3 regions of the Paenibacillus sp. FSL H8-0315 genome follow, and region 1 is predicted to be linked to each of the others. Evidence: riboswitches for the same ligand, from Rfam matches in the RefSeq annotation. Region 1 holds a riboswitch; each other region holds the start of a gene.
The links. A riboswitch is a leader RNA that binds a small molecule or an ion and turns the genes downstream of it on or off. The one in region 1 is predicted to bind cyclic di-GMP.
Positions count from the first base shown of each region.

Region 2: it holds a riboswitch for cyclic di-GMP, as region 1 does, so the genes downstream of both, MHB56_RS05180 (thiamine pyrophosphate-binding protein) here and MHB56_RS16905 (choice-of-anchor A family protein) in region 1, are expected to answer to the same signal.
Region 3: it holds a riboswitch for cyclic di-GMP, as region 1 does, so the genes downstream of both, MHB56_RS27000 (hypothetical protein) here and MHB56_RS16905 (choice-of-anchor A family protein) in region 1, are expected to answer to the same signal.

Region 1 is NZ_JBBOTA010000001.1:3,879,893-3,883,322, forward strand. It holds gene MHB56_RS16890 (DUF3221 domain-containing protein) at 1-29, opposite strand, end outside; gene MHB56_RS16895 (ASCH domain-containing protein) at 385-798, shown strand; gene MHB56_RS16900 (hypothetical protein) at 998-1,390, opposite strand; cyclic di-GMP riboswitch class I at 1,886-1,976, shown strand; gene MHB56_RS16905 (choice-of-anchor A family protein) at 2,085-3,430, shown strand, end outside.
Region 2 is NZ_JBBOTA010000001.1:1,185,828-1,189,257, forward strand. It holds gene MHB56_RS05175 (methyl-accepting chemotaxis protein) at 1-791, shown strand, start outside; cyclic di-GMP riboswitch class I at 966-1,062, shown strand; gene MHB56_RS05180 (thiamine pyrophosphate-binding protein) at 1,218-2,858, shown strand; gene MHB56_RS05185 (carboxymuconolactone decarboxylase family protein) at 2,869-3,237, shown strand.
Region 3 is NZ_JBBOTA010000001.1:6,208,665-6,212,094, forward strand. It holds gene MHB56_RS26990 (N-acetylmannosamine-6-phosphate 2-epimerase) at 1-169, shown strand, start outside; gene MHB56_RS26995 (ROK family protein) at 186-1,169, shown strand; cyclic di-GMP riboswitch class I at 1,696-1,790, shown strand; gene MHB56_RS27000 (hypothetical protein) at 1,884-2,837, shown strand; gene MHB56_RS27005 (S-layer homology domain-containing protein) at 2,970-3,430, shown strand, end outside.

The DNA.
Region 1 (3,430 bases):
TTAATAGTAGTACGTGGTTTTTGAATCATGGACCTTCCCCTCCAGTGGTTACGACATTAGTTTAACATCGGTTGCACAGGCATAGCAGTTAGTACATTACCAATATAAGAATAAACAGCAGCCTTTCCATTATGACGACCTTTATTGATTCTGGGGAGTTACAGGTGAATGTCTGTAGTATTGATATTTTCATAAGAACTTTTGTTTGTATATAATAAAAATAAATGTTCTTATTTTAGAGGCGATCAATGATGGAAATGAGTATCGACCAAACGGTTGGGATTATTTAATTTATCAGGTCAAGGTGAGCAAGATTACACAACGCGAGATCGAGATCCGTGCATCCGTGACAAACGTCCAACATAAACGAAGGGGATAAATATCATGCGGTGTATAACAATACGGCAGCCTTGGGCGACTTTAATTGCTCTTGGTGAAAAAGAGTTTGAAACTCGTTCATGGAGAACAGCCTACCGCGGCGAGTTAGGCATCCATGCCGGAATGAGGATTGACAAAAAGATTTGTGAACAGGAACCGTACAAATCAGTATTGGCGAAACATGGCTATACAGCGAATAATTTGCCGACAGGAGCTATTATTGCTACAGGTCAGCTCGCGGGATGTTATGTGGTTACTCCAGAGGTGGATTTAAGGGAATGGATCAATGGGAACGAATATGATTTTGGCGACTATAGTGAAGGACGGTTTGCCTGGAAGCTTGAACGGGTTCATCCATTAAGCCATCCAATTCCAGCTAAAGGTCGGCTAAGCTTGTGGGAGCACTCTAATCACTTCTGAACGGCGAACAATATTTTTAATGTAATTTTTATGTGCCTATCAGCTTTTTTTCAGGTTCGAGGTATATATTAGAGACACCAAACACCCCCCAGTGTTTTGTGGTATATCTCTCTCAGGTCTTGCCAACTCCCATGGTAAGGCCTATTTTTTTGTTCACTAATTGATTGGGGGGAGAGAGCGCAGCGGCTTCTATACAGCTTTACTTAATCTGGTACTGTTCTTCGTAACTCTTAAAAGATGAAATATCCAGCCCTAGGTATCTGCGCATATGGATGGCAGCCTGAGCCGCAACAATGTCATTCAACAGCAGCATTCGTTCATGATAGCCACGACATATATACTTGGCTTCAATTCCAGTATTAAGTCTGTTTTGCTCATACACCTTGATTCCCCGTCTTCTCATTTCTGCACGAACATCCCTTAGATCTGTTGTAGCTACTGCAGCAGCTGTTCCAAGCACCTCCAGATAAGGGGCGGGTGTTCGTAAGTGTGTAGATAAAATGGCGGAGTCCCGTTCGAAAGCTGATAAAATCATCGGAAGCAATAAATAAGATTTCACCAGCATGTTGTCCCTGCTTTCTGCTCTATGCATGAATCTCATCACCTCTAATAGGAACGTATATTCGTATTCTACCCCGATATTCCAAAAATAATCAATGGTATTTCTAAACAGTTTATCCAATGTGATTAAATTCACAACTTAATAACGAAGAATAAATTATATTAAAAATTGTAATAATAAAAATTAATGTATCGAACGCAAATAAAGGAGAATTATGATGGAAAAAGAGGGCAGCCTCCAGCGTGGATTGTTTTTTGGTTTAATTCTGAGTGTTCCCTTATGGATATCCATATTGGGCTATATACAGTTACTTTAAAATTTAATGAAAAACCTTATGCGAAGCGCCTTTAGGCGCTTTTTTTGTGTGGTACTAATGCGGGGAATTATCGAAAGGAATTGATTGACAATTGTGGGTGTCGGGAGCTAAACTGTTATTAATTCAAAAGTATTAAAAGTCATAGACTGTTATTGGATAGAATGCTTCAGCTACCAGTTCTGGACTTGCAGTGTAATACATATATATAGTCATGATAATAGCAAACCGTCTGAAAGGGCGGGACGCAAAGTCCAGGAGTCTAAAGTGTCTTAAAGGCACAATGACCGTCCGACTGCCATGAGAAGGGAATTTCACTTCTTTTTGGCGGTCTTTTTTGTTGTTAGGTCCTTTAGAGTTTCTGGTAATTATTCTGATTAATATAAATCATAGTTTTAGGAGGTGTGCCATTTGAAAAGAAGAATAAAACCGTTACTCTCGCTTGTATTAGCTGGGATTTTGACGGTAGGTAGTGGGCTTTCCTCATTGGGAGCTGGAGTTGCTGGAGCTAGTAGTTCTTCTACATTGGGAATTGCAGCGGTCTACAACGTGTTTATTCTAGGGGATATAACGACAGTTTCGGATACGGAAGGAAGGTTTGCTGCTGGAGGTAACGTTAACTTAACCAACTATAGTGTTGGAGATAGGTTGACCGCTGCAGAGGTTTCCCTGACTGACACACTTGTTGTTGGAGGGAATCTTACTTTCAACGGAGGTACTGTTTATGGGAATATCGTGCACGGGGGAGATTTTTCAGGGAATGTAACGCTCCTCAAGGGTGGTACAAAAAGACAGGGGAGTACGATTGACTTTTCAGCCGTAGGTCAGTCTTTGAAGGACAAATCAGCAGAACTTGCAGCATTGCCGGCGAATGGAACAACAGTGTACCAATATGGCAGCCTTACCCTGACAGGTACAGATCCTGCGGTCAATGTTTTTAATGTTTCAGGAGATAACGTCTCTAATACCTACGGAATTACAATAAATGTTCCTTCAGGATCTACTGCAATTATTAATATTGATGGTTCTAACGTAAAAATGAAAAACTTCGGATTTCTACCTAATAACGTGTTGAACAGCAAGAAAATTTTGCTTAACTTTAGCCAAGCTGCGTATCTTGATATGGCAGGCATAGGTGTAATGGGAAGCATACTTGCCCCCTATGCTCATGTTGATTTTATTAATGGTCAGATTAACGGTACTTTAGTGGCGGCTTCACTCAAAGGTACTGGTGGTGGTGAATTTCACCACTATCCATACGATGGTGATGAACCCGGACCAACGCCGACACCAACGCCGACACCAACGCCGACAGTGACGCCAACACCGACGCCGACACCAACGCCGACAGTGACGCCGACACCAACAGTGACACCAACGCCGACGCCGACAGTGACACCAACGCCGACACCGACGCCAACACCATGTCCGACGCCGACAGTGACACCAACGCCGACGCCGACACCAACGCCGACAGTGACGCCAACACCGACACCAACGCCGACAGTGACGCCAACACCGACACCAACGCCGACAGTGACGCCAACACCGACACCAACACCAACACCGACGCCAACACCGACGCCAACGCCGACAGTGACACCAACGCCGACGCCGACACCAACGCCGACGCCGACACCAACGCCGACACCGACACCAACGCCGACGCCGACACCAACGCCGACAGTGACACCAACACCGACGCCAACGCCGACACCGACACCAACGCCGACGCCGACGCCGACACCAACGTCGAC
Region 2 (3,430 bases), 2.7 Mb from region 1:
AAATATCTACGGATATCGCTGATATGACAGAATCCATTAAAGACATTGAGACCAAAGTATCCAATTATACGAACTCCACCAAAGAAATGAACAGACGTTCAATACATACCTTAGAACTTGTTGAGCAAGGGCGCCAATCCGTAGATACACAGGCTGAAGGCATGCGCAAAAACATAGAGGCTACACAAAAAGTGGCTGATACTATTGAAGCTCTCTCACAAAATGCCCGCGGGATTACGATGATCACCAAGACCATCACAGAGATCGCTGAGCAGACCAACCTGCTGTCACTGAATGCCTCCATCGAAGCTGCTCGTGCCGGAGAGCATGGTCGGGGTTTTGCCGTTGTAGCTCAAGAGGTTCGCAAGCTTGCTGAAGAATCTACGGCATCCACAAAAGAAGTATTCGGCTTGGTCCGCAGCATTGAGTCAGATATTAAACAAGCCATCGATAATATTGCCATCAATGAAGAGGTTGTGCAGGTTCAGAATGAAATGATCACTCAATCTGCCCATATTTTCGCACAAATTGTACAAAGCGTGCAGTACATTACCGAGCAAATCTCTTCATTCTCTGCGGAGAGTGATCTTATGCTAGAAAGTGCCTTGAAAATTTCCAGTGCAATTGAGAATATCTCAGCAATCACCGAAGAAACTGCTGCTGGCACGGAAGAGGTATCGGCGGCTATGAATGAACAGATTAATGCCCTGCAGTCTGTTGCAGAAGAAACGGAAAAAATGACCCAGGCCGTATTTAATCTGCAAAAAACCATTCATATCTTTAAATTCTAGTTCAAAACTATCAACTGCCACCTAAGCTGAGTCTTAGGTGGCAGTTTTTTTCGCGAGGCAAAACTTCATCTCTTGGACAAGACTTTCGTCAAATTTCGAGTTTTTTTAGCGGATTATGTTGACAAAAATTAATGAGGAATATATTGTAAAGGAAAATTATTCTTATCAACTATAAATTAATATTGGCAAAATCCTCGAAAGAGGATGACGCAAAACCATGGATCTACAGCCTCATTTTTTCGTTTGAGGCCATGATTGCCAGGTTGCAGAGGAACCAGGACGGCTGAACTATTGTTCAGTCTTAGCGGTGCCTTATGCCACCAACCTGTGCTTACTATAGAGCACAGGTTTTTACTTTTTGAGTATATTGATCTATCGTATCTATTCGGTAGATTAATAACTAATATATATCAAAAAACTTGTGAGGTGTTTCTTTTGAAGACAGTCGCAGATTACATGGCGGAAGCACTACGTAACCTTGGAGTCACCCATTCTTTTGGGATCATTGGCAAATCCATTTGTCCAATAGTTCTAAAGATGGTGGATTACGGTATTGAATTTATTCCCGGCAGACATGAAGCAAGCTCCGGATTCGAAGCAGCAGGGTATGCGCTGAAAACGGGTAACCTAGGCGTAGCATTTGGTACTTCGGGTCCTGGGGGAACTAACCTGCTAACAGCAGCAGCACATGCGAAAGCTAACAACCTACCTGTCCTATTTATTACCGGCCACCAATCCATTACAGAGCTTGGAATTCCACAATGTCAGGACTCCACCTCTTTTCTGGCTGATTTAGCTGATATGTTCAGACCTGCCACCTTGTTCAGTAAATTGGTTGAACGTGGGGATCACTTTGGTACTATTTTTAATCATGCGATTTCTGTGGCCCTGACCAAACGGGGTCCTGTTCATCTTTGTATTCCTTTTGATGTACAAACTGAAGTATTGGAAGAATGCAATATAGTAATCCCAGAAAGAGAATCTCTAATTAGTCAAGCTAATATCGATAGAGTCATCGATGCTATTCAAGCTGCTAAGAATCCTTTGATTATTGCGGGTAAAGGAATTAACCGCTCCGGAGCACATAAAGAGCTTGTTCAACTCGCAGAAACTTTTAATATTCCTGTAGTAACATCTCCAGGTGGAAAAGGGGCTATAGTCTGGGATCACCCACTCTATCATGGTCCTATTGGCGTTGGCGGTTCGACCCACGGGGACGATTTATTGAATAAAAGCGATTTATTTATAGTGCTTGGATCACGTTTAAGTGATATGACCATCTGTAATCTTAAACGGGAGAATCATCCAGCAACTTTAATTCAATTTGATATTGATCCAACCTTTGTCGGAAAAATACTATTGTCCAAAACGATACCGGTCACTGGGGACCTGCGCGATAATTTGGTGCACTGCCTAAATCATATTGACCCAAACACAATCACCAAACGTGAGGCTTTGGCCGATGCGGATTATTCAGAAGAGCTTCCAACCCTCAAGAATCTTTCCCTTGCTTCGGTAATGAGCACTTTAAGTGATTTGATCCCTTATAATAATTCAATTTTCGTTGATGATGGAAGTCATGGATTCCACGCTGCAAAATGGTACAAGGTTAAGAAACCGGGCAGCTTTGTTTTTGATGCGTATTTTGCTTGCATGGGTAATTCGATCGGCATGGCTATTGGTGCAAAAGTTGCAGCTCCTGAAGAAACTGTCCTCTGCATTACAGGTGATGGTTGTTTCATGATGCTCGGCGCTGAGATTAACACCGCTGTCTGCAAAGATATCCCTGTCATCTTTATCGTGGTCAATAATAAGCAACTAGATATGGCTCTTAAGGGTATGGAGAAAACCACAGGTCGTATCGATGGAACTCTATATGAAGTACCAATGGACGCCGTGAAATTCGCTGAATCTCTAGGTGCTAAAGGCTACAAATGTGAGACTGCGGATGAATTCACAGCTGCAATTAAAGATGCGGTAGCTCTAAACCATGTTGCCGTTATTGAACTACTAACAGACCGTGATGAAGTCCCTCCGACTGCACACCGTACTTTGAACCTAAACTAGGAGGCTAACCATGAAGGAAAATATCAACAGTGGTCTCAACCACTTCACGAATCTATCAGGAGACTATGGCGCAAAAGCACTAGCTCCAATTAAAGACCACTTCCCTGACTTGGCTGAATTTATTATGGGGAATGCCTATGGCGATATTTTTCAACGTAATACTATAGCCCCTGACTGGAAGGAAATCGCAGTCATTTCATCTTTAATTTCAATGGGACAATTCGAACAGTTGGGCGTTCATTATGTCATGGCCCTTCGTGTTGGAGTTACCGTAGAACAGCTTAAAGGTATTCTATTACACTTAGTACCCGTTATAGGGGCACCTAGAATCATCACAGCTTTTAATATCCTGCTTGCAACCATAGAAGAAATCCAATAACCCAACAGTTCGACAACAATATACAAAATTCGACTTTATTATTGCATACACTTGAAAAATATGCCTATAATAGAGTCGGAATATCCCATTACTTGCTGTATAGTGTCGAATTTTGACTTTTATAAAACAGCTAAATGGATATACATGGCTGGATATTGCAGTCGAACTGTTTTGGACAAATTCAATCTATGGG
Region 3 (3,430 bases), 2.3 Mb from region 1:
CAAATCAGTGAACATTCCTGTTGTTGCGGAAGGACGGATATGGACACCGGAAGACGCAGCAAAAGCTAAGAATGCGGGGGCATCCTATGTTGTTGTAGGAAGTGCAATTACTAGGCCACAATTGATCACTTCGAGATATGTTAAGGCCGTGAGCGATTTCAATGACTGACGGAGGTGAGTCCGCGATGGAAGGGTATGATCCTCATATAGAATATGCGATCGGAGTAGATATTGGCGGCACGAAAATTAATGCCGGACTCGTCTCTTCACAAGGGGACGTTTTACATACTGTAAGCCTAAGCACATTGGCTGGACAGACGAAAACAATGGATCGCATTATACTAGCTATTCGGACATTAATGGATGAAATAACAGCACAACAAGCGGGAATTCAACTCCAAGGAATTGGCGTAGGATCAGCAGGGCAAATGGATTGGGAGGCGGGACGTGTCCGTTCCGCTTCGGAGCTTATCCCTGGCTATGCTGGCACAGCTTTGAAGGATTTGCTTCAGACACAGTTTCATCTTCCGGTAATCGTTGATAATGACGTGAATGTATTAGCATTAACAGAGAAATATTTAGGCTCAGGCAAAGAGGTAAAAGACTTTATCTGTCTTGCCCTTGGTACGGGCGTGGGTGGAGCGATAGTCGTAGACGGCCATCTTGTCCACGGTTCTTGGGGTGGGGCTGGAGAGTTAGGCCATATGTCTGTAGATTTCAAAGGGCCTGCATGCATTTGTGGTGGAACAGGCTGCTTGGAGCAGTATGCTTCAGGCACAAGTATCGCACGTCGCATGCGCGACAAGCTTTTATTACATAACCAGTCCCCAGAGAACGTAGACTCACGGGAAGTGATAGCGAGATGGCGGGCAGGTGACTCTCTGGCTACAGCGTTAATGGAAGACACGATTGCTGCGCTCGGATCCGCGATTGCTTCATTAATCCATATTTTTAACCCTAAAGTCATCGTCATTGGCGGTGGAGTTGCTGAAGCAGGCGAACTTTTGTTTGAAGGCATTAGAAGGGAAGTAAAGGGCAGAGTAATGCCATCGATGCTGGAAAATGTTCGTATTGAAGCAGCCTATCATGGTAATTTATGTGGAATGATCGGTGCGGGGCTGCAGATGTGGGAGTATAGTCCCGATAAAGTAAAGAGAGCAGAGCTATAAGGGTCTATTCACCATCTATCTGTATAGAAAGTCATGGGGAGCAATACGTAGAAGCGAGTTTAATTGTACATCGTACAACTATATTTCTCGAATCCCTCCAGCCGATGGATGTAAGTGTATTTTGTACAGCTATTTTCTTGATTTACAGCCTTAGTGGTGGCTTCTCGTGTTTTTAGTTGTAGAAAATGCAACTAAAGTCAAAATGATTGCATTTGCCTACGAAATAACTGTATAGAATACATTTATTCTATTTCTCAGATTCCCCTGAGATCCGGTGTAATTGGCGAATTCTCCTCTATCATCTGCTCAAGCACCCTGCCAGGCAGCGTTTCTCCGATTATTGGAGAATTGTTGTCTGGTTGTCTTTTTATAGATTACTTTTTTTTGTCTGAAAATTACCTATTTTAAATGATGGGCTTTTTATAATCACCTTAAAAATGGAATATATAGAACATATTAATTCTAAAGTATTATATTCCGCTAATAGTATAGTCCTACCTATGTATATTTATTTGGAAACCGAGTTTGGAAACAAAGGCAAATTCGTACGAAAGTCGGAGACGCAAAGCCACGGGTCTAATTCATCCCACGAAGGGATGTTACGACAGCCGGGCCGCTCAAGGCACTTGGTTTTTTTGCGTGCCTAAAAATCCCCCTGAAGGAGAGAAAAGAATGAGGTTCAGAAGTAGAGTGAGGACCCCGAGGAATAGGCTGATGCTGCTCACGGTTATGTGTATGTTTGTGAATTTGTTTGCCGGAGTAGTTGAAGCTGATATAGCTTCGGCAACGGGGAGTGATCCAGGTCGAACAGATTATAGTGTGTTCGGTGATCAGATTGTATGGATGGAAAAGGATGCAAAAGGAATCAAACAGGTACATACCCTAAATCAGACTAGCGGAGCAGCTAAAATACTCACCTCCAGTTCTTCTGCTAAAGATGCACCTGCAGTTGGTGGAGGTTTTGTGGTGTGGGCTGATAAAAGTAGTGAAGAAGAATCTTCACTGAACTGGGATATTTATAGTTCCAACATTTCTATTGGATCTCCTACCAAGCTCAACCAAACGTCAGGACAATACGGCAATCCATCAACAGATGGAGTGGGCGTAGTCTGGTATGAGCGTACACATTATGGAAATATGATCTATCATGGTTTGGCCTCGGGTGTAGAAGCGGAACTGGGTGAGGGAAGATTTCCGGTCCTAGCTAATGGCATAGTAGTTTATAAAAATGCTCGGAGCGGAGGACTTAGCATGCTCAATTTGAGCAGCGGAGCCACACGTTCCATAGTCAGGCTGGGTGGAGCGAATTTTGTAGATTGGTTCGTGTTCAATGGTAGCCACGTGCTTTGGAAGCAAAAAAATGGAGCTTCAGAGAGCAAATACGTCTTGATGTCCATCAAGGATTTTACTTTATCGCCTATGGATCTTACTGCAATGAATATTTCTAACACGGATTATGCTTTTATGGCGATAGGTGCAGGACAAGCGGTCTTTCAGGTAGAGGTAAATGGTGCTCCTGTTTTGAAGAACGTTAATCTTTTATCACGGAGTGTTACTTCTCTTCCCGCACTCCCTTCAGGCGCGAAGCTTATAGGAATTAGTGGAGAGAAACTTCTTTATAGCATTAATGACCAATACATAGAAGCAGTACAGTTGGATGTAGATTAGGGGCCGGGTTCAACTCCAACTCCGAGTCCTAATCCTAATCCTGACCCAGACTCGAATTCAAATTCAAATTCAAGCGGGAATTCAGGTTCAAACATTTCAGTTCCAACACCAACGGGTCCTAAAGACAGTAAGGTGTTTGGAGATAAAGGCGGCATTTTGACTGCGGCAAATGGTTTGGCTCGTTTAGAAATTTCAGCAGGGACATTTCCTGAGAATACAACAGTAAGTTTGGTTCAAGTAGAAGAAAGTAAGACTCAAACGGTTATCGATAATAAAGGAATTAAACTACGTAAAGAAAGTTCTAGTTGGCAAGTGGAGGCCAGCTCAACCTTTAAACTTCCAGCGTTACTGGCTATTGGATATGCAAAGGAAACTCCTTGGACTACGAACCGAGAGAAGCTCGGAATCTATCAATATGATACTGCATTAGGAACTTGGAGCTACTATGGCGGGGTTACTAACCTGGAAGACGATTTCGTCCGAAGCGCAATTACGGAATCTGGAATCTATTCGGTGATGCTACGGGAAAGAAGCTTTACTGATATGACAAGCCACTGGGCTCGGCAAGAGGTTGAAGTGCTGGCATCAAGAGG